Regions from separate parts of the Brachybacterium saurashtrense genome, predicted to be linked through region 2. Evidence: riboswitches for the same ligand, from Rfam matches in the RefSeq annotation. Region 2 holds a riboswitch; each other region holds the start of a gene.
The links. Region 2 has a riboswitch for thiamine pyrophosphate ahead of DWV08_RS03140 (ECF transporter S component). Riboswitches for the same ligand answer to the same signal wherever they lie in the genome.

Region 1 (4,316 bases), 1.8 Mb from region 2:
CGGGGGTGGCGGAGGTCCGTGCGGCGCTCATCGGGCGGCACCGACCGTCGGCGCGGCGGTCGTCGCGGGCTCGTCGGCAGACGGCCCGTCGGCCGCATCGGCGCCGGCGCCTGCCCCGTCGGCGCCCGCCCCGTCGGCGCCCGCCCCGCCGGCGCCCGCCCCGTCGGCCGTCCCGACCTCGACCCGTCGGGCCTGCTCGAAGAACTCCAGCTCGTGCCGGCAGGCCAGCAGGAAGTCGCGGGCGGCCTCGGCGCGCTCGGCGGGATCGGCGGCGGCGAGCTCCGCCTCGACCACGGCCAGCGCCCCCGCCACCCCCTCCACAAAGCCGGGATCGCGGTACGTCTCCAGCCAGGCGGCGTAGGGATGCGTGGGCGCGACCTCGTCGAGATCCGCGCCCACCTGGGCGTACAGCCAGAAGCACGGCAGCGCCGCGGCCGCCCCCACCACGGTGGGGGAGCCCAGCGCCCGGGCCAGCAGGAAGTCGGTGTAGGCGCTGGTCACCGGGCCCACCGGCACTTGCGCCGCGTGCGGCCGGCTGGCCAGCCAGTCATGGTGCAGCGCCATCTCCACGGTGAGGCACTCCTGCGCGGACGCGGCCCAGAACGCGCGGGCGTCGGCGTCGGTCGAGGACTCGCCGAGCGCCGCCAGCGCACGGGAGTAACGCAGCAGGTAGTGGGCGTCCTGCGCGAGGTAGAAGGAGAACTGCTGCTCGGGGAGGCTGCCGTCGATCAGCGCGCGCACGAACCCGGAGCGGGAGATCTCGGCCGCGAGCGGCGAGCCCGCCGCCCACAGCGCCTCCGTCCACGGCCCGGCAGGCGGTACCACCGCGGGCACGACGGTGCCGCGCACGGCGTCCCCGTCGGCCGCCGCGAGCTGTGCCGGGTGCTCCCAGCGCTGCGGCACCGCATCGTCCGTGAGCCAGGGCGCGGCCGAGCCCGCCGCCGCGAGCCGCCGCCCCTGATGCCCGTGGTCGACCGGGCCGTGCCCGCTGCCCACCTGCAGCGCCGCCCCGTGCTCCACGGCCTCGTGCAGCCAGCCGGTCGCCCAGGTCAGCGCCGCGGCGAGGGAGTGGCCGGCGCCCAGCCGGGTGGCCAGCGCGGAGGAGAGCGAGCAGCCGGTGCCGTGGGTGCTGGTGGTCTCCACGCGTCGCGAGCGCACCCGGTGCTCCGTGCCGTCCGGGGCGATCCAGGTGTTGGCGACCTCCTCGGCCTCGAGGTGGCCGGTCTTCACCACCACGGCCACCTGGGTGCGGGCGGCCCAGCGCCGGGCCTGCGCGAACGCCTCGGCCTCGGTGCGCGCCCGCGGGGAGCCGGTGAGCACGCCGAGCTCGTCGATGTTCGGGGTGACCACCGTGGCGAGCTCGCAGAAGCGGAGCATCGCCTGCTCCGCCTCCGGCTCCAGCAGGCGGTCGCCGCTGCTGGCCACCATCACCGGGTCCACCACCAGCACCTGTGGCGGGTGCGCCTGCACCCAGGCGGAGACCGTCTCGATCACCTCGACGGTGCCGAGCATGCCGGTCTTCACCGCCTCCAGCTGCACATCGTCGGAGACCGCCTCGAGCTGCGCGGCGAGAGTCTGCCGCGGCGGGACGTGGATCGCGCGCACCCCGTGGGTGTTCTGCGCGACCACCGAGGTCACCACGCTCATCGCGTAGCCGCCGGCCGCGACGATCGACTTCAGGTCCGCCGCGGTGCCGGCGCCGCCGGTGGGATCCGTGCCCGCGATGGAGAGCACGCGGGGGAGGGAGGCGGCGCCTCGGGGCGCGGGGCCGGCGGCCGACGGGGCGGGGGCAGGCGGGAACTGGGTGCAAGGATCCGAACTCATGCGGACATCCCTTCGCTAGTACGAACTAGATCAGGTTCCACGGGTGTGATCTCAGCGCGCTCGGCGCACCCCGTGTCCGCCGCCGAGTGTAGGTCACGGCGGCGGGGTGCCCGGTGAGGCGTCCGTCGGCGGGAGCCGGCCCGCGGCCCGCGATCTCGCACACGGCGACCGCACCGAGAATTGTGGATATCTGGCGATGGGGAGGAGAAGCGGTTCCTGTGTGGCGCGGCGCGTGTGTTCTGGGGATATGCCGAACTGGTTTTCCACAATGCCACGCGAGGCGCTCGCCAGGTATCCACAATCGGAGGGAGAGTCTTTTGTCTGTCGGTGGTCGCCAATACGATGAGAGGCAGATAGGAGAAGCACCGCAGGGGCGATCCGCACTGCACGGGACGAGCGGCAAAAGGGGGTGGAAGGGATGGATCTGGAACGCGATGACGGCGAGAAGTTCGATGAGGAGCCCAGCAAGTGGGCCGGCGAGAGTCCCGACGAGCGCCCCGACGAGGCGGCGCTGCTCGCCGCGCTCCCCGAGCGACTGCGCCACGTCCGCGCACAGCGGGAGCTCACGCGGGACGCCCTTCTGTGCCGCGGCAGGAGCGAGGAGGACCCCCAGCTCAGCACCGCTGTGCAACGTGTCTGGGATGCGCAGTGGGCCGCCGGGCGCCACCTCGCCGAGGAGTACCGCGCCCTCGCCGAGCTCCACGCGCACGAGGGCGAGTACGAGGAGGTCGCCGAGATGGACGAGGTGGACACCCTCCGGGCGGCGCTCGCACTCCGGGTGACGCGCAGTGCCGCTTCGTGGCGTCTGCGAGACGCCTACCAGGCCGTGCACCTCTTCCCTCGTGCCATTGCTCGCCTCGAGGAGGGGATCATGCCTGGGCCGTGGTTCCAACGCCTCATGAAAGCCTCGCGGAACCTCTCCGACAGTTCTCGCCGCGATCTCGACATGATCCTCTCCACCTGGTCGATGGACATCTCCCCGGAGCGATTCTTCACCCTTCTGCGGGCGCTGGTCGACCATCTGCGCGATCGTGAGAGAACACCGGATCCCGTGGTCGCGCTGGAACGCTCCGTCCAGCTGCTGCCCGGGCCGGAACCAGGCACCGGCACCCTCAGCATCACCGGCCCGATCCCGGATGTCCTCGCCCGGTGGAAGCGGCTCGACGATTCCGCCCGCGCCATCCAGGCCGAGCAGCGCGCCGCCCTGCGCGACGGCACCGAGATCCCCCACGATCCCGACGGCATCGCGCGGGAGACCGGCCGCGCGCTGCCGCTGTCCCGCCTGCGCTACCAGCTGATGGACGGTGCCGAACTGGACCTGGACGGCGTCTCCGTCCCCGCCGAGCGGTTCCGGCTGAACGTCACCGTCCCCGCGCTCACCCTGCTCGGCGCCTCCGACGAGCCCGCTATGCTCGACGGGGCCACGCCGCTACCCGCCACCCTGGCCCGCTCGCTCGCCGGCACCGCCGACGACTGGTACCGCGTGCTCACCGACGCTTCCAGCGGCGCCTTCCTGCCGCTCCCGGCGGAGCGGTACACGCCCACACCCGCGATGCTCGAGCACCTCCGACTGCGCCACGCCCAGTGCGCCGTGCCCGGTTGCGCCCGGCCCAGCTCCTGGGCCTCCGAGTGCGACCACATCGAGGAGTGCCGCCGCGGCACCCCCGGCGAGGGCGGGCTCACCGAGATCGAGAACCTGCACCTGCTGTGCTGGCAGCACCACCTCGACAAGACGGCCGGCCTGCTGGACCCCACTCGGATCCCCACCCCGGCACGCGAACCGGGTCGCACCCGGTGGCGGATCGGCGACAGCGGGGATGCCGTCACCGCGATCGATGACCTCGACACCGCGAGCCTGCACATGGTGGACGTCCTCACCGCCGCTTGGACCAGCTTCCTGCGCGGCACCCGGGCCGGATCCGCCCCCTTCGAGCCCGCTCCCGTCGATCGGGCTCCCGTCGATCCGGCTCCCGTCGATCCGGCTCCCGTCGATCCGGCTCCCGTCGGCTCCGGCCGCTCGGCTCCCACTCTCGACCCGGCGCCGACCGGCCGCGAGGACCCCGGGGTCGAGCCGCACGGCGTCGCGCCTCCGCCCCGCGGCCCGGACGGGGAGGATCCACCGCCCTTCTGACCGGGGCCCGGTGGCCGCTTCGCCGATGCCGTCCTCGCCGGATCGGACCCGTCCGAACCCGCCCGCCGCCTGCGCACTGTGCACGGCGGCCTCGGATGTCGGCCCGCGCTCGTAGGCTCGGGGCCATGAAGATCCTGCACACCTCGGACTGGCACCTGGGGCGCACCCTGCACAAGGTGGACCTCCACGCGCACCAGGCCGCCTTCCTCGACTGGCTGGTGGAGCTCGTCACCGCGGAGCAGGTGGACGTGGTGGTGATCCCCGGTGACGTCTACGACCGCGCGGTGCCGGCCGTGACCAGCGTGACGCTGCTGGATGACGCCCTGGCGCGGCTCGCGGCCACCGGTGCCACCGTGGTGCT
Region 2 (4,316 bases):
GCTGCAACACCGTCGCCGGCCACCTGGAGGAGTTCCACACCGCCTTCGACGTGCGCGAGGGAGACGGCATGTACCGCGCACCCGAGGAGCGGGTGGCGATCTGGTGAGGCCCGAGCCGCCGTTCTACGTGGGCCGCACCCGCGCCTCCTCCATCGGCTGGACCCGGATCGGGATCACCCTGGCGGCCGGGGCGGTGCTCGTGGTGCTGATGGCGCAGCGCTCCACGCCGCTGGGAGCGCTGCTGGTCGCGGCGCTGTTCGGGGCGCTGGCGCTGTGGACCTGGATGGGGCAGAGCACCCGCTTCGTCGTCGACGAGCACGGGGTCACCGTGAGCCTGGGCGGGTTCCTGCCCCGCCGGCCCTGGCCGCTGGAGGACTTCCGCACCGTGCAGCTGCGAGAGCTGCCGCAGTCCCGGGTGGGCGTGACGCTGGGCGGCTACGGCTGGCGGCGCGGCCGGGCCAGCACCCCGCAGCCGTCCGAGCTCACCCCCGTGGGCGACAGGAAGATCTACACCGTCGACGCCCTGCAGCGGCCGTACCGGATGCTCGTGACCCGCCCCGGCACCATGGTGGAGATGATGGGACGCGGGGAGACCTGCTACATCCTCTCCCCCGAGGACCCGCAGGCGACCGCCGAGGCGATCGACCAGGCGCTGCGCGCCCGGCGGTGACCCGTCCCCCGCTCCGCCGCGGCGCCGGGACCGCGGCGGAGCGGGTAGACTGAGGGTTCGTCATCCGCTGACAGGGGAGCACCACCAGGGTGCTGAGAGTGCGCGCAGCGCAGACCCTCGAACCTGATCCGGTTCACACCGGCGTAGGGAGTCGGGATTTCCGCGGCAGGCCGTCGGCGTGCCGTGCCCCTTCCGGTTGGAAGGAGAAGTGATGACTCGATTCCGCACCGTGGACCTGCTGGTCACCGTGCTCATCGGCGCCGCCTTCGGCGTCGCGTTCCTCGGCTACGGCCAGCTCTACACCCTCATCAGCCCGCTCACCGCCGCGTTCAAGCCCGCCGAGGGTCTGCTGGCGGGGATCTGGTTCCTGCCCGCGATGCTGGCGGCGCTGATCGTGCGCAAGCCCGGCGCCGCGCTGCTGGCGGAGATGATCGCCGCCGTGCTGGAGATGCTGCTGGGCGGCCAGTGGGGCTGGGGCACGGTGGTCTCGGGCCTGCTGCAGGGCGGCGGCGTGGAGCTCGCCTTCCTCCTCACCCGCTACCGCCGCTACACCCTGCCGGTCGCGATCCTCGGCGGCGTGCTCGCCGCGGGGCTCGAATGGGTGTGGGAGCGGTTCGCCTACTACCCGGAGATGAGCGGCCTGTACGCCGGCGCGATGCTCGGCTTCTTCCTGCTCTCCGGCGCGGTGCTGTGCGGGGTGCTGGGCTGGGTCGCGGCCCGGGCCCTCACCGCCACCGGCGCGGTCGACTCCCTGGCCGCGGGCCGGGAACGCGCCCGCGCCGCCCAGGCCTGACCGGGCGGTCCCCGATCGCCCCCGCCGCCGCCCCTCCCGCGACCGCCCTGCACCTGGACGGTCTGCGCTGGCGACCGCTGACCCGCCGGGAGCCGACCATCGCCGGGCTCGATCTCGAGATCCCCGCCGGTCAGCGGGTGCTGCTCGCGGGCGCGAGCGGCAGCGGGAAGTCGACGGTGCTGCGCGCCCTCGCCGGTCTCCTCGACCCGGAGGACGGCGAGGGCACGGCGCTGCGGGAGCCGCCGGAACGGGCCGGGGAGGCCGGGCTCCTGCTGCAGAACCCCGCCCACGCGATGGTCGCGGCGACCACGCACCGCGAGGCCTGCTTCGGCCCCGAGAACGCGGCCCTGCCCCGGCCCGAGATCCACGAGCGCGCCGCGGCCGCCCTGGCGGCGGCGAAGGTGGGGGTGGCGCCGTCGCGCCCGCCGCTCGACGCTTCCGGCGGCCAGCAGCAGCGGATCGCCCTGGCCGGCACGCTCGCCCTGGACCCCTCGCTGCTGCTGCTCGACGAGCCCACCAGCATGCTCGACGAGGAGACCGCGGAGCAGGTGCGCGAGGCGATCCTCGCCGCCGCCCGCGACGCCACGCTCGTGCTCGCGGAGCACCGGCTGGGACCGTGGCTGGAGCACATGGACCGCCTGGTGGTGCTCGGACCGCAGGCGCGGGTGCTGGCCGACGGCCCGCCCGCCGCGGTGCTCGCGGCGCACCCGGACCTGCTGCGCGAGGCGGGGGTGCTCGCGGCCGACGGGCACGCGGCCGACGGGCACGCGCCCGACGAGCAGGCGACCGACGGACCGGTGCCCGACGAGCAGGCGGCCGACGGGAAGGTGCCCGACGCACCGGACGGCGAGGTCATCGCCGCGCTCCGCCAGGTCACCGTGCCGTCCCGCGGGCTCACCACCCCGCTGGACCTCGCCCTGCACGTCGGCCGTCTCACCGCGCTGACCGGCCCGTCCGGTGCGGGGAAGACCACCGTGCTGCGCACCCTCCTGGGCGCCGCCGAGGCCGCGAGCGGCACCGTGGACCGGCCCGCGCCGGAGAGGATCGCGGCCGTCCCCCAGAACCCCGAGCACTCCTTCGTCGCCGCCACCGTGCGTGCCGAGGTCACCGCCTCCCCCTGGGCCGAGGACCCGGACCTCGCCGAGGAGCTGCTGCACCGCGCCGGCCTCGCCCACCTCGCCGACGTCCACCCCCACCGCCTCTCCGGCGGGGAGCAGCGCCGCCTGGCGATCGCCGCCGCCCTCGCCCAGGCCCCGGACCTGCTGGTGCTGGACGAGCCCACGGTGGGCCTCGACGCCCACCGCCGGGACGAGGTGGGCGCCCTGCTCGCGGAGGCGACCTCCCGCGGCGCGGCGGTGCTGGTCGCCACGCACGATGCGGAGCTCATCGCACGCGCCGACCACCACTGCCGGCTGCCGGCGCCCCCGAGCACGACTCCCCCGCCCCCGCCGCGGCGCCGCGTCCCGGCCGACGCGCTGAACCCGCTCACCCTCAGCCTCCTCGGGATCCTCGCCGCCATCGGCTCCTTCGCCGTGCAGACCTGGCAGGGCGGGCTGCTGGCCCTGCTGCCCACCGTGCTGCTGGCCCCGCTCGCCGTGCGCACGCCGCGCGGGGCCGCGCTGCGCCTGCTGCCGGTCCTGCTCTCCGCGGCAGGGCTGGCCTGGACCACCGCACTGCTCGGCGAGGCGCCGGCACTCTCCGGGGAGGCCTGGCTGCTGGGCCTGAAGGAGGCGGCGCGGATCACCGCCTTCGTCGCCCCGGGGGTGCTGGCGCTGGCGAGCGTGGAGGCGACCGCGCTGGGCGACGCGCTGGGACAGCGGCTGCGGCTGCCGGCCCGTCCCGTCGTCGCCTCGGTAGTGGCCCTGGTGCGGGTGGGACATCTGGGCCGGCAGTGGGACACCATCGTCGAGACCCGCAGCCGCCGCGGCCTGGGCGGGGTCCGCTCCCCGCGCCTGCTGGCCGGCGCCACCCTCGCCCTGCTCGTGGACACGCTGCGCGGCGCCGAGCAGCAGGCCCTCGCGATGGACGCCCGCGGCTTCGCCGCGGCAGACCGCCGCACCTGGGCGGAGCCCAGCCCGCTGGGCCGGGCAGACCTGCTGGGCGCGGTGCTCGCGGTGGGATTCCTGGTGTGGCCTGCACTGGCCGAGCTGCTGGTGGGGTGATCGCCCGTCCCCCCCCGTCGTACCCTGAGGGCATGACCGCGCAGAACCCGCCTCAGCCCGACGAACCCGCCGGCCCCGCCGCCGCCGAGGACGAGGCGGTGCTCGCCCTCGCCCATGCGCTGCTGGACGCCGCCCGCGCCGGGGATGGCGCCACGCTCCTGGGCGCCGTGGACCGGGGCGCGCCGGTGGATCTGCGCGACGCCTCCGGCAACTCCCCGCTGATGCTCGCCGCCTACCACGGCCACGCCGAGCTGGTGGCCGCGCTCGCCGGGCGCGGCGCGGACGTGGACCTGCTCAACGACCGCGGGCAGAGCCCCCTGGCGGGCGCGGCCTTCAAGGGCTACACCGAGGTGGCGGAGGCGCTGCTGGAGGCCGGGGCGGATCCGGAGCGCGGCACCCCCAGCGCCCGGGAGACCGCCGCCTACTTCGACCGCGCGGAGATCACCGCGCTGATGGAGGCTCCTCGCGCCTGAGCTGGCGCGGCGGGGCGGCGTACGCCCGCGCGGTTCACGCCCTCGCGGGGACGCTCACGCCCGCGCGGGGTGTTCACGCCCGCACGGCGGGGCGGCGCACCATCGCGACGTGCTCGATGCCCGCCTCGAGGAACACGCCGCCCACGGTCTCGAACCCCATCGAGGCGTACCACTGCTCGAGATGGGCCTGGGCATCGAGGTGCACCTCGGCCTGCGGG
Region 3 (4,316 bases), 770 kb from region 2:
AGGAGTTCACGGTGATGCCGTGGGGGCCCAGCTCGGAGGCGAGCACCCGGCTGAGCTGCACCACCGCGGCCTTCGAGGCGGCGTAGGCGGCGCTGCCCACGCTGGGCACGATCGCGGCGAACGAGGCGGCGTTGAGGATCCGGCCGCGGCCGGAGTCCTGCATGTGCGGGGCAGCGGCCCGGCACATGAGGAAGGTGCCGCCGGCGTTCACGTCGAGGCAGCGCCGCCAGGTCTCCCAGTCGGTCTCGAGCACCGTGGAGTCCGCGACGATCCCGGCGTTGTTGACCAGCACGTCGATCCGGCCGTGGCGGGCCACCACCTGCGCCACCGCGGCGTCGACGGAGTCGGGGTCGGTCACGTCGCACACCACCGGCAGGATCGCGGTCCCGTCGGCGGCATCCGGCGCCCCGCCCGCCCCGTCGGTCGCCTCCTCGGTCGCCGTCGCGGCGTCCTCGTGGGCGAGGTCCAGCGCGGCGACGTGCGCACCCTCGGCGGCGAAGCGCCGCGCGATCACCGCGCCGATCCCGCGCCCCGCCCCGGTCACCACGACCACCCTGTCCCGCAGATCCAGTTCCATCGCTCGTTCCTCTCCTCGCGGCGGGCGTGCCGCACACCGACCGTTCCTAATAGTCATACTATTGGTGGGCAGACGTCCTGTCACCGACACCCTGGCCGGCCCGTGGGGCCGCGCCGCGAGGAGGACCGCGATGAGCACCACCACACAGCGCACGGTGTGGATCACCGGCGCGGGCAGCGGGATGGGCCGCGCCACCGCCCTGCAGGCGGCGCGTGCGGGCTGGGCCGTGGCGCTGAGCGGCCGTCGGCCCGCGCCGCTGGAGCAGCTCGCCGCCGAGATCCGCGAGGAGGGCGGCACGGCCCTGGCCCTCCCGCTGGACGTGCAGGACCGGGCGGCGGTGCGGGAGACGGCCGCGCAGGTCGCGGAGCGGCTCGGCGGGATCGACGCGCTCGTCCTGGCCGCCGGGCTGAACGCCCCGCAGCGTCGCTGGGACGATCAGGACCTCGCGCAGTTCGACGCCATCCTCGCCACCAACCTCACCGCCGTGGCCAACGCGATCGACGCCGCCCTCCCCCGCCTGCGCGAGCGCGACGGGCAGGTGGTGGTGATCTCCTCCTATGCGGGCTGGTCCTTCCAGCCCGGCGCGGGGGTGGCCTACTCGGCGAGCAAGACGGCGCTCGGCTCGCTGGTGCGCACCCTGAACCAGCAGGAGGCCGCCCACGGCGTGCGCGCCTGCCACCTGTGCCCCGGAGACGTCGCCACCGACTTCCTCGACCAGCGACCCTCCGTCCCGGACGCCGAGGCCCGCGCCCGGATGCTGAGCGCCGAGGACATCGCCCGCACCGTCTGCTTCGTGCTGGACTCCCCCGGCCACGTGCGGATCGACGAGCTGGCGCTCTCCCCCGTCTCCCAGGCATGAGCACCGGCACGACCACCCCGCCGAGCGCCTTCGACCGGGCGCTGGAGCAGCTCGGCGCCGCGATCGTCGCCGGTCAGCTGCCTGCCGGGCACACCGACACCGTGGACGGCTTCATCGCCCGCACGGGCGCGTCCCGCAGCGTGGTGCGGGAGGTGACGCGGGTGCTCGGCGCGCTGGGGATGCTCAGCGCCGGGCGCCGGGTGGGGCTGCGGATCCGCCCTCCGGCCGAGTGGGACCTGCTGGATCCGCGGGTGATCCGCTGGCGGCTCGAGGGGCCGCAGCCGGCCCGTCAGCTGGCAGAGCTGCGGGCGCTGCGCCACGCGATCGAGCCCGCCGCCGCGGCGGCCGCCGCCCGCGCCGTGCGCGAGGAGCAGGCCGGGACCGCAGCGCTGGAGCGTGCGGCGGCGGCGATGGTCGAGGCGGCCGACGGACCCGAGCACGGCGCCTTCCATGCCGCGGACCGCGCCTTCCATGCCGCCGTGCTGGACCTCTCCGGCAACGCGATGCTGCAGCGTCTGCGCGAGGTGATCGAGGAGGGGCTGCGCCACCGCGCCCTCGTGGAGCGCGGCGCCCGGGTGCCGGATGGTCACGACCTGTCCCTGCACCGCGAGGTCGCCGCCGCGATCCGTGCCGGCGACGAGGAGCGCGCCGCGGCGCGGATGCGGGAGATCATCGAACGCCTCGCCGGCGAGAACGGCTGAGGGCCCGGACCTCACCCTCGAGGTGACGGGCCACGGCGACACGCAGCCCGCGGCGAGCGGAGGCGCCGACGATCCCTCGGCCCTCGCGGCGGACCGTCGCGTGGAGCTGCGGTTCGGGGACTGAGGCGAACTCTGCTACGGTCGTCCGCGATCCCTCGGGTGCCCGTCGCAACGGGCTGAGATCGAACTGACGCGGTTCGAGCACCGACTGAACCTGCCCGGGTCATGCCGGCGAAGGAAGAAGGAGAGCGACGCCTGTGTCCGCACGCCCTGAGAACTACCCCACCCATTCCCTCGGCCACCTCGAGGACCCCGCCCACGGCATCCGGGTGCCCGTCACCCGCATCGCCCAGGACCCCTCCCCCGACGGCACCGCGAACCCTCCCCTGGAGGTGTATCGCACGGCCGGTCCGGGCTGCGTGCCCGAGGAGGGCCTGGCGCCGGTGCGCGAGGACTGGGTGCTGGGCCGCGGGGACGTGGAACGCTACCCGGGCCGCGGCCGCACCCTGGCCGACGACGGCCGCTCCGCGGTGCGGCGCGGCGAGGCCAGCGCCGAATGGCGGGGCGCCCGACGGGATCCGCTGCGCGCGCTCCCAGGCCGTCGCGTCACCCAGATGCACTATGCGCGCCGCGGCGAGATCACCCCGGAGATGCGCTACGTCGCGCTGCGGGAGGGATGCGACGTGGAGCTGGTGCGCAGCGAGGTCGCCGCCGGCCGCGCCATCATCCCCGCGAACGTGAACCATCCCGAGGCCGAGCCGATGATCATCGGCCGCGCCTTCCTGGTGAAGGTCAACGCCAACATCGGCAACTCCGCGGTGACCTCCTCGATCGCGGAGGAGGTCTCCAAGCTGGAGTGGGCCACCCGCTGGGGTGCGGACACCGTCATGGACCTCTCCACCGGGGAGGACATCCACACCACCCGCGAGTGGATCCTGCGCAACGCGCCGGTGCCCATCGGCACCGTCCCGATCTACCAGGCGCTCGAGAAGGTGGGCGGCGACGCGAACGCGCTGACCTGGGAGATCTTCCGGGACACGGTGATCGAGCAGTGCGAGCAGGGCGTGGACTACATGACCGTCCACGCCGGGGTGCTGCTGCGCTACGTGCCGCTCACGGCGGAGCGGGTCACCGGGATCGTCTCCCGCGGCGGCTCGATCCTGGCCGGCTGGTGCCTCGCCCATCATCGCGAGAACTTCCTCTACGAGCACTTCGACGAGCTGTGCGAGATCTTCGCCCGCTACGACGTCTCCTTCTCGCTCGGGGACGGGCTGCGGCCCGGCAGCCTCGCCGATGCGAACGACGCCGCGCAGTTCGCCGAGCTCGACACGCTCGCGGAGCTGACCCGCCGGGCGTGGGAGCACGACGTGCAGGTGATGGTCGAGGGGCCCGGGCACGTGCCGCTGCACCTGGTGCACGAGAACGTGGAGCGCCAGCAGGAGCTGTGCGACGGGGCGCCGTTCTACACCCTGGGCCCGCTGGTCACGGACATCGCCCCGGCCTACGACCACATCACCTCCGCCATCGGCGCCACCGAGATCGCCCGCCACGGCACCGCGATGCTCTGCTACGTCACCCCGAAGGAGCACCTGGGGCTGCCGGACCGCGACGACGTGAAGACCGGCGTGATCACCTACAAGATCGCCGCGCACGCCGCCGATGTGGCCAAGGGGCACCCCGCCGCGCGCGATCGCGACGACGCCCTGTCGAAGGCCCGCTTCGAGTTCCGCTGGCGGGACCAGTTCGGGCTCTCGCTGGATCCGCAGCTGGCCGAGGAGTACCACGACCAGACCCTGCCCGCCGAGCCGGCGAAGACCGCGCACTTCTGCTCGATGTGCGGGCCGAAGTTCTGCTCGATGCGGATCTCCCAGGACATCCGCGACGCCTACGGCGACGCCGCCGCGCAGGAGCGCATCGCCCAGGAGGGGATGGCGGCGAAGTCCCGGGAGTTCCTCGCCCAGGGCGGGACGGTGTACCTGCCGGACCCGGTGCGGGCACCGGGCGGGGGCGGCGCCGCGGGCTGAGCGCGGCGGGGCCGTGTCCGGCACCGGTCGCCCCGGGTCAGCGCCCGCGCACCCTGTAGCGCCTCGCCAGCCGCCGCATCGCCGCCCCGCTCAACACCGTGGTCAGCACGCACAGTATCAGCAGGCAACCCAGCCAGACCCACGCGCTGGGCTCC
Region 4 (4,316 bases), 1.3 Mb from region 2:
GGGCCCGGGCCGACGCCGGCTCGCTCCTGCTGCTCGGCGCACTCGACGAGGCGCTGGTGGCCGGGGAGATCCCCGCGGAGCGGGCCGTGGACCTCGGCTGCGGCAACGGGCTGCTCACCGCGTACCTCGCCGCCGCGTTCCCGGAGGCCCATGTGAGGGGCAGCGACGACGACGCCGAGGCGGTCGTCTCGACCCGTGCGACCCTCGCCGCTTCCGGGCTGGACCGCGACGGGGTGGAGGTGAGCTGGGAGGAGTCGCTCGCACAGCACGCCGACGGCAGCGCCGACCTGGTGCTGCTGAACCCGCCCTTCCACGACGGCACCGCCGTGGACGCGACGCTCGTGCAGGGCCTGCTCGACGCCGCCGCCCGGGTGCTGCGCCCCGGAGGACAGCTGTGGTTCGTGCACAACTCCCACCTGCGCTACCGGCCCGAGCTGGAGTCCCGCGTCGGCGCAGTGCGCCAGCGCGCCCGCGACCGCCGCTTCACGGTGCTCAGCGCCACCCGCTGACCCCCGCCCGCCCACGGCGCAGCGCCGTACGACGCTGCCACCGCCGCCCGCACGGCTGCCTGCGACGCAACAGCCCGCTCACGAACCAGGTCCTCGTCGGAGGTGGTTCGTGAGCGGGCTGTTCAGTGCGCGGTAGGCCGTGCGCGGCACGCGTGCGCGAGGGGCAGCGCCCGGCGCCCGGCCGCTCAGGCCACCAGGCTGCGCAGCACCGAGGTGAACATGCCCAGGCCGTCGGTGCCGGTGCGGGTGCCCGCGCCCGGCTCGTCCGGGCCGAAGCCGGCCTCGACCGCGTGCTCCGGGTGCGGCATCAGGCCCACCACGTTCCCGGCGGCGTTGGTGATGCCGGCGATGTCGTGGCGGGAGCCGTTGGGGTTCTGCTCGAAGCCGGCCGGGCCGTGCGTGGCCCCGGCGGCGTAGCGGAACACCACGCGGCCCTCCTCCTCGAGCTGGGCGAGGGTGCGCTCGTCGGCCACGTACTGGCCGTCCTGGTTCTTCAGCGGGATCCGGATCACCTGGTCGGCCTGGTAGTCGGCGGTCCAGGCGGTGCGCACGTTCTCCACCCGCAGCGGCTGGTCGCGGCAGATGAACGCGCGGTGCGCGTTCTTGATCATCGCGCCGGGCAGCAGGTGCGTCTCGCACAGCACCTGGAAGCCGTTGCAGATGCCCAGCACCGGCATGCCGCCCTGCGCGGCGTCGACCACCTTCTCCATGACCGGCGCGAAGCGGCTGATCGCCCCGGCCCGCAGGTAGTCGCCGTAGGAGAAGCCGCCGGGCAGCACCACCGCGTCGACGCCGTGCAGATCGTCGTCGCCGTGCCACAGCGCCACCGGCTCGGCGCCGCCGAGCCGCACCGCGCGCAGCGCGTCCCGGTCGTCGAGCGTGCCCGGGAAGGTCACCACACCGATCCGCATCAGGCCTGCGCCTTCCCCTCGGCCGCGTCCTCGACGTCGATCGCGACGACGTCCTCGATCACCGGGTTGGACAGCAGGGTCTCCGCCGCCTCGCGGAGGGAGGCGAGCACCGTCTCGGTGACCTCGCCCTCGACCTCGAGCTCGAACCGCTTGCCCTGGCGCACCGAGGCGATGCCCTCGAAGCCGAGGCGGGGGAGCGCGGCGGCGACGGCCTTGCCCTGCGGGTCGAGGATCTCCGGCTTGGGCATGACGTGGACCACGACTCGTGGCATGGGGGCTCTCCTGGGGACGGGGGACGCGGGATGCGGTCCTGACGGGTGAGGACGACGCCCCCATGCTACCGAGCCGCGGCCGTGCGGCGCGGCCGCGCCCACCGCGGGCCTGGGCACCGGGCCGCCCACGGCGATAGGTTCGGAGGGACACCGTCGCGCACTCCCGGGAGGTCCCGATGAAGATCCGCCACCTCGTCCACTCCTGCCTGCTGGTGGAGACCGCCGGCAGGCGCCTGCTCATCGACCCGGGAAGCTTCAGCGGCGAGGCCGTGCGCGCCCTCGGCGGGGACGTGCTCGCCGGGATCGACGCCGTGCTGGTCACCCACCAGCACCCCGATCACCTCGACCGCGGCCTGCTCGACGAGGTGCGCGCACACGCCCCGGAGGCCGCGGTGATCGCCGAGCCGGAGACCGCCGCGCTGCTGGCCGAGGCCGCCGACGGCGCCGCCGCGATCCCCTCCGCGCACCTGATGCCGCTCGCCGCCGGGGACGTGCACGAGCTGCCCGCCGCCGCGGACGCACCGCCGGTGCGGATCGAGGCGGTCGGCGGCCGGCACGCGATCATCCACCCGGACATCCCCCGCGTGGGCAACTGCGGCCTGGTGCTCGCCGCCGGCGACGGGCCCCGACTGGGCATCACCGGGGACTCCCTCGAACCGGTCCCCGCCTTCCACGGCATCGACGCGCTCGCGGTCGCGGTCACCGCCCCCTGGTCGAAGATGGCCGAGACCATCGACTTCCTCCGCGCCGTCGGCCCGCGCCTCGCACTGCCGGTGCACGACGCGATCGTCAGCGACGCCGGCCGCCCGATCTACCTGCGGCAGTCGACGAACCTCGCCCCCGAGGGCACCGAGGTGCGGGACTGGCCCGAGGGCGGCGTCGTCGAGATCCCCGCCGACGGACTAGGCTGAGCGGCGTGCACGGGAGTCCGGTGAGCCGGGCTGAGAGGGAGTTCTCCAACTCCGACCGTAGAACCTGACCCGGATCATGCCGGCGCAGGAAGCTCCGCCAGGCGACCGTCGTCTCGCGTCCGTGCCCGCTGAGGAAGGCATGGACCCCGTGACACCCACCCCTGCCGGCACCCCTGCACCCCCGCTCCACCCCACCGCGCCCGCGGACCCCACCGCCACGCCACTCGGCTTCGGGGTGGGTGCGCGCGTCACCGCCGCCGTGATGTCCGAGGACTACGCCCGAGTGCTGGTGGACATCCTCTCCCGCCTCGACACCACCGGCCTGGTGCGCGAGACCGGTGACGTCTCCACCTACTTCGGCGGCCACGAGGTGCACCTGCAGCGCGTCCTCATCGACCTCGCCGAGGACCTCGCCCGCACCGAGCACCACGCCGCCCTCACCGTGACCCTGTCCCGCGGCTGCCCCGGCGAGGTGGCGTGCGCGCTGCCCGCAGGCGCCGGGCCGCGCGCCACCGAGGTGCCCGCCCCGCGCCGCACCGGCCGCTTCGCCTCCGCGGAGTGGTCGCTGTACCCGCTCGCCGATCAGGTCGCCGCCGACGGCACCGCCCCCGACCACATGCGCGACATCCACGCCGCCATCGACCACGCCCGGGAGCTCGGCACCTTCCGCGGCTCCGAGCACTTCGCGACCCGCCTCGAGGGGGACGTCGGCGAGGTGATCGCCACCGCCGTGGCGGGATGGCTGCTGGTGGGGCGCAGCGTCCAGCACGTCACCAGCCACCTCACGCTCTCCCTGAACAGCCCCTCCCACGAGGTGCGCGAGATCGAGGAGGGCACCCGATGAGCGACCTCCGACCCGCCCCCGACCGAGGCCCCGCCGGCGGCGCCCCCGCCCCGGCCCCCGCACCGCACACGGCCTCGCCCACGACGCGCCGCCCCCGACTGAGCCTGCGCGAGATCGTGCTGGTGGTGGTGCTGGGTGTGGTGTTCGGCTTCCTGTACTGGGTGTTCGTGCAGGCCTGGAACGGCCTCGCGATCGCGATGGGCCCCGCCGGGGACCTCGCTCAGCACGTCCTGTTCGGCTCCTGGCTGCTGGTGGCCCCCATCGCGCTGGCGATCCTGCGCCGCCCCGGCGTGGGGATCCTCGCCGAGCTGCTCGCCGCGGTGATCGAGGTGGTGTTCCTCGGCAGTCCCGTGGGGCCGCTCCTGGTGCTCTCGGCGGCGCTGCAGGGCCTGGGCAGCGAGATCCCCTTCGCGCTCACCCGCTACCGCCGCTTCGGCTGGGGCGTGTTCGCCGCCTCCGGCGCGCTCGGCGCGGGCCTGGTGTTCTTCTGGACCGCGTACCGGATGGGCTGGTACGGGCAGGATCTGCTCACCCTGCGACTGGGGATGCAGGTGGTCTCCGGGATCGTGCTGGGCGGACTGCTCGCGAAGGTGATCGTGCGGGCGCTGGAGCGCACCGGCGTGCTCGCGAACTTCGCCATCGGTGCCGCTGCGGCGCAGGAGGCCGCGGGGCCGGGCGCCGGTGACGGCACGGGGCACGGGGACGACGGGATTCCGCAGCGCCGTGTCCGCTGAGGCCCGCGCCCTGCCCGCGGCGGCCACCGGACGTGCGGCCGCCGGACGAGCGGTAGCCGGACGAGCGGCCGCCCCGTCCACCGGGCCCGTCCCTCCGCCCCTCGTCGAGGCGAGGGACCTCGAGGTGGTGCTGCC

Region 1: linked by a shared signal. The riboswitch ahead of DWV08_RS11425 (bifunctional hydroxymethylpyrimidine kinase/phosphomethylpyrimidine kinase) and the one ahead of DWV08_RS03140 (ECF transporter S component) in region 2 are both predicted to bind thiamine pyrophosphate.
Region 3: linked by a shared signal. The riboswitch ahead of thiC (phosphomethylpyrimidine synthase ThiC) and the one ahead of DWV08_RS03140 (ECF transporter S component) in region 2 are both predicted to bind thiamine pyrophosphate.
Region 4: linked by a shared signal. The riboswitch ahead of DWV08_RS17285 (YkoF family thiamine/hydroxymethylpyrimidine-binding protein) and the one ahead of DWV08_RS03140 (ECF transporter S component) in region 2 are both predicted to bind thiamine pyrophosphate.

The regions. Positions count from the first base shown of each region.
Region 1 covers NZ_CP031356.1:2,501,432-2,505,747, reverse strand. Annotated here, with positions in the region: gene DWV08_RS11430 (MFS transporter) at 1-31, opposite strand, end outside; gene DWV08_RS11425 (bifunctional hydroxymethylpyrimidine kinase/phosphomethylpyrimidine kinase) at 28-1,824, opposite strand; TPP riboswitch at 1,815-1,907, opposite strand; gene DWV08_RS11420 (HNH endonuclease signature motif containing protein) at 2,243-3,955, shown strand; gene DWV08_RS11415 (exonuclease SbcCD subunit D) at 4,081-4,316, shown strand, end outside.
Region 2 covers NZ_CP031356.1:695,540-699,855, reverse strand. Annotated here, with positions in the region: gene DWV08_RS03150 (M13 family metallopeptidase) at 1-107, shown strand, start outside; gene DWV08_RS03145 (hypothetical protein) at 104-670, shown strand; TPP riboswitch at 733-837, shown strand; gene DWV08_RS03140 (ECF transporter S component) at 882-1,463, shown strand; gene DWV08_RS03135 (ATP-binding cassette domain-containing protein) at 1,460-3,625, shown strand; gene DWV08_RS03130 (ankyrin repeat domain-containing protein) at 3,658-4,098, shown strand; gene DWV08_RS03125 (GNAT family N-acetyltransferase) at 4,172-4,316, opposite strand, start outside.
Region 3 covers NZ_CP031356.1:3,646,576-3,650,891, reverse strand. Annotated here, with positions in the region: gene DWV08_RS16390 (SDR family NAD(P)-dependent oxidoreductase) at 1-577, opposite strand, end outside; gene DWV08_RS16385 (SDR family oxidoreductase) at 708-1,436, shown strand; gene DWV08_RS16380 (FadR/GntR family transcriptional regulator) at 1,433-2,137, shown strand; TPP riboswitch at 2,285-2,394, shown strand; gene thiC (phosphomethylpyrimidine synthase ThiC) at 2,395-4,161, shown strand; gene DWV08_RS16370 (ABC transporter permease) at 4,199-4,316, opposite strand, start outside.
Region 4 covers NZ_CP031356.1:2,010,441-2,014,756, reverse strand. Annotated here, with positions in the region: gene DWV08_RS09175 (class I SAM-dependent methyltransferase) at 1-509, shown strand, start outside; gene purQ (phosphoribosylformylglycinamidine synthase subunit PurQ) at 695-1,420, opposite strand; gene purS (phosphoribosylformylglycinamidine synthase subunit PurS) at 1,420-1,692, opposite strand; gene DWV08_RS09160 (MBL fold metallo-hydrolase) at 1,869-2,603, shown strand; TPP riboswitch at 2,603-2,711, shown strand; gene DWV08_RS17285 (YkoF family thiamine/hydroxymethylpyrimidine-binding protein) at 2,743-3,447, shown strand; gene DWV08_RS09150 (ECF transporter S component) at 3,444-4,181, shown strand; gene DWV08_RS09145 (ATP-binding cassette domain-containing protein) at 4,306-4,316, shown strand, end outside.